DNA from 2 places in the Pseudoalteromonas sp. Hal040 genome. Region 1 is predicted to be linked to the other one. Evidence: riboswitches for the same ligand, from Rfam matches in the RefSeq annotation. Region 1 holds a riboswitch; the other holds the start of a gene.
The links. A riboswitch is a leader RNA that binds a small molecule or an ion and turns the genes downstream of it on or off. The one in region 1 is predicted to bind lysine.
Positions count from the first base shown of each region.

Region 1 (2,404 bases):
CAACTAAGAAGCACAGGTTATGTTTACTTGCACCGTGGCAAATTAAACGAATATTAAAATCGCTTAATACCTGCATTAAGTTCATTTCTTGCTGACGTAATTGAATTTCCGAACCAATTAAAGCCACCAGCGTTAAGTTATTTTCAACCGATACATGACAAAACTCAGAAAGCTTATCTAAACAGGCTTGATCAAGCTCTGGACGTGATGCATTCGGTGCGTTATCCAAAGTAATTGCAACACTGATCTCTGAGGTAGTAACTAAATCAACCGAAATATTAAATTCGCTTAAAATGGTGAATACACGGGCTAAGAAACCGCTCGCAAGGAGCATTTCTGGGCTTTTAACCGTTAATAGAATTTGGTTTTTACGCTGTGTTACCGCACGAATACCTGGTTGCTGAGACTTTTCTTTTTCAATCAATGTTCCACCTAATTGCGGCTCACGGCTTGAACCAACAAACACACTAATGTGACTACGGCTTGCCGGTAAAATAGTAGCAGGATGCAGTACTTTTGCACCAAACGTTGCCATTTCTGCCGCTTCATCAAAGCTTAAGCGTGCAATTGGGCTTGCTTTAGCGCATAAACGCGGATCAGTACTGAAAATACCGACTACATCGGTCCAAATATGCACGCTTTTTGCGTTAATTGCTTCAGCGAGTAATGCAGCACTGTAATCTGAACCACCACGGCCTAAAGTGGTCGTTTGATTGTGTTCATTGCTACCAATAAAGCCTTGGGTTACCACAACCTGATCATCAAGTAGCGGTACTAAATGCTCTTTAGCCGCTGCAGCGGTTGCTGCAACATTTGGGGTAGCTTTAGCAAATTGGTTATCTGTTTTCAGCACTTTGCGAACATCAAAACGCACCGCATTAAGACCTTGGCCACGTAACACTTGAGTAAACAAATACGATGATAAACGCTCTCCAAAGCTCAGTAGCTCATCTTGCTCTGCTACTGACTTTGCGCCTTCTGACGCTAGATTTTGAAAAGCCTTAAGCGTTTCATTAAAACCATGTGCTAAATCAGCATCAAGCGACAGCTCTGCCAAGATTGCTTCTTGAATGGCGACTACGCCAGTAATATGTTCATCACGCTCAGCCGCGCTCAAATCACGTTTACACAATGCAACTAAATGATTGGTCACGCCAGCACTGGCACTCACTGCAACAATACGTACTTGATTATCAGCACAAACGATTTCTGCACAGCGGCTCATAGCATCAAAGTTAGCTACACTGGTGCCACCAAATTTTGCAACAACGTAATCTGATTTTGTGTTGGCGGCTAATTGGGTATTCATGTCGTCTCCTTTTGTGGAAAACTATCCACAGTAAATCAAGAAGAACTCGGCAAGGGGGTGCTTTGAAAATAAAGAGTAGTCCATGCCAGAAGCTCTCCACCTAGTTTGGTGACAGTTTTGAGGATTCAGCCCCATAAACCGAAAAATAACCGTGACGTCCGATTAATTTTCTCGGCGAGTACTTCCCTCATTAATGGTCATCGGCGTTCGTCACCTCACATTAATTACCTAAGTATCGCACCTCTTCTGAATGTTAAGTTAACACCTGGTTAAAATAACAAAGCCTGCTGTTAAAAGCAGGCTTCGAAAGTTAACGTTTAGACGTCTAGCTGTCAAGTTGTTTTATGAAATTAAACTGCCCGCTAAGTGCGAACCGTAATAACCTACGGTGTAGGCAATTAATAAATAAACCGACATTCTAAGATAGCTCATAAAGGTCAGTGCTTTTACCTTACTCATGGCAATAATACCTGCCGCAGAGCCGATAATAAGCATTGAACCACCTACCCCAGTTGCGTAAGTAAACGACAGCCATTGCTGTGGACTCATTACAATATCTGCTTTTAATAGTGCTGCAGTGAGAGGTACGTTATCTACTGCCGCAGATAAAAGCCCCATTAAATAGTTGGCATATTCCGGTGCCATCAATTCATAAAGGTGAGTAAATTTAGCAAGCATACCGACTTCTTTTAATGCACCAACGAGTAATAATACACCGACGAAGAACAATAAAGTGTCGTATTCAATCTCACGTATGTAATCGATGATTTTTTTGTTGACGTCTTTTTTGCGCATTAAAAATTGTGCAACCAAAAACATCAGTGATAAACCAAATAAAAAGGTTAATAGCGGTGGTACACTGTAAAGTACGCTTAAAGTTAATGTGGCTATGATGGTAGAGAAGAAGATAACCGCAATGGTTATATCTGTTTTTTCAATTCGACGCGCGGTTTGTTTTTCAAATACTACATTACCCGACATACCCACCGATAGCATCGCTGCTAACAGTGCCACACTTGAAAGCGCAGGGACAATCAACAACAACAGGTGTCCTATCGTCACTTTTTCATCTAAGAAAATCATCAAGGTCGTAAC
Region 1 covers NZ_JARLUU010000001.1:1,430,790-1,433,193, reverse strand. The annotation lists gene lysC (lysine-sensitive aspartokinase 3) at 1-1,309, opposite strand, end outside; lysine riboswitch at 1,391-1,563, opposite strand; gene nhaD (sodium:proton antiporter NhaD) at 1,652-2,404, opposite strand, start outside.

Region 2 (2,404 bases), 1.4 Mb from region 1:
CTGTCTGTTTGCTCAAGCTCTAAATGCGTAAGCGGCGGACGTAAATGCGGGGTATTTATTTTACCTTGCAGGTGCATCAGTACTTTTACGGGGATTGGATTTGCTACAGCGAATAAACTTTGGATTGCTTGCGACCAATCGGTGAATAGATTTGGGTATTGACCACTTAAACTGCGTTTAACAAACTCATGGGTTTGAATCGGCCAAGCATTCGCGGCAACCGAAACTAAACCTTTGGCACCAGCTTGAGCAAAATACGGCATAAGTGCATCATCGCCACTGAAAATGGCTAATGTTGGTGATGCCGTTCTAAAGCCTTCAAATTTGCTAATGTCGCCACTGGCCTCTTTTAAAGCCCAAAGATTTTTGTGCTCAGCAAGGTTTTTGATCACCTGCGGTGAGATCTCAACTGCGCTACGTCCTGGTACGTTATACAACATACAAGGGTGATGGCTTGCGTTAAGTAGGCTTTCAAACCAATGTGTTTGGCCAACAACCCCAGGTTTTGCATACAGAGGTGAGCCCAATAGATAGCCATGAATAGGTAGTTGGTTGCAGTATTCAACCCAAGCAACTTGTTGCTTGAGGTTCATGCCGCCCACAGCAACCATAAGTGGTACAGTCGGTGCTAATTGGCAAACATGCTCAACAATGGCTTGTTGCTCTTTGAGTGAAAGCGCCAGTCCTTCACCGGTACTGCCAAGCAATAAAATGCCGTTATTTGCATCTTGCTGCTCAGTGACCAGTTGTTCAAGGGCCGTGTAATCGACCTCGCCAGATTCAGAAAATGGCGTGACAAGTGCTGTCCATAATGGATAGTCGTTTAAATCAAAATTGTTGATCATCTCTCACGAACTTATAAGGTATTCGAAGAGTTTATGCGGGAACATTTGAATGGAGCCGCATGTTGTCGTTCGAACAAGGTATAATTCGAAGAGCGAATGGGCTTAAAATAATAAAGACGCGACGGCCTTATTATACTAAGACCAGAAGCTCTCCACCAAACTAATCAATAGCGTTTTGCTATTGTTGGTGACAGTCGCTGGGATTCAGCCCAGTCGCCCGAAATAAGCACCTCACAAACGGTGTTACTTCTCGGCGTTAATTCCCCTCACGTATGATCAACAGAGTCTGTGCTCTTCCCATACGCTACCTGAATAACGCACCTCTTCCAGCCCTTTATGCTCGCTTTAAAGGTTAAAGCCAACATAGTTAAATAGGGTATTGGCGGCGATTAAAGCATTTTAGCCATCTAGGTGTCAAGGCGAAGGATTTGTTTTTTAGTGACCGATTTTGCAACATGGTTACGTATAACCATGTTTTTACGTACACTTAGCGCTAACCACATAAATTGGAAAAATGATGGAAAAATTCAACGATATTTATCAACGAGCCGTATCTCGAAAGGGCAGTGAAGAAATGCTGCATGCGCTGTTATCAAACCCGCTCGATGATACTGATATTGCCAAAATGCATGACGATTTATGGTTAGAAGAGTTTACGCGTAAAGTCTTTCAAAGCGGCTTTTATTGGTCTGTAATCAATAATAAGTGGGCTGGTTTCCGTGATGTGTTTTGGGATTTCAGCGTAGAAAAATTATTGATGATGCCACCGGATATGCTTGAGCAAAAAGCTAGTGACGAACGTATCATCCGAAATTTCAAAAAAGTACAAACGATCCCTGAAAATGCATACATGATCCACGAAGTTGCCGAAAAACATGGCAGCTTCAGTCAATTTATAGCAGATTGGCCAACTGACAATATTATTGGTCTGTGGGCTTATCTTAAAAAACATGGCGCTCGATTAGGAGGCAACACTGGCCCTTACGCTTTGCGAGCGCTTGGTAAAGATACCTTTTTGCTTTCTCGCGATGTAGAAGCCTACTTGCGTGCCCATGAGTTGATTGATGGCGGCTTACAAACTAAAAAGTCATTACAAGCGGCGCAAGACTTCTTCAATGAATTACAACAACAAAGTGGTTACAGCCTGCAGGCACTTAGTCAGCTCGTGGCTTATGGTGTAGGTGATAACCGCGTAGGTGTCGCAACACGTTAAGGACAGTTATGAAACTGCAAACTCGATACACAGATATTAGTGAACTACTTGCGATTAAAGATATGCCTAGCGCCGTTGCTGAGCCGCAATTGCTGCTCTTCAATGACAAGCTCGCTGATAATTTTGCGATTAATCACGACAGCGAATTTTTAGCTAAATTGTTATCTGGTTCAACGATAGATAACGACGTTGCACCGGTTGCACTTGGTTACTCAGGTCATCAATTTGGTCATTTTTCACCGCGTCTTGGTGATGGCCGAGCACATTTGCTTGGCGCTATTGCAGATAAAGATGGCACATTGTGGGACTTGCAGTTAAAAGGCGCTGGAGCAACAGTGTTCTCGCG
Region 2 covers NZ_JARLUU010000001.1:71,661-74,064, forward strand. The annotation lists gene dapA (4-hydroxy-tetrahydrodipicolinate synthase) at 1-845, opposite strand, end outside; lysine riboswitch at 983-1,179, opposite strand; gene P4S60_RS00345 (DNA-3-methyladenine glycosylase I) at 1,363-2,058, shown strand; gene P4S60_RS00350 (protein adenylyltransferase SelO) at 2,067-2,404, shown strand, end outside.
Region 2: linked by a shared signal. The riboswitch ahead of dapA (4-hydroxy-tetrahydrodipicolinate synthase) and the one ahead of lysC (lysine-sensitive aspartokinase 3) in region 1 are both predicted to bind lysine.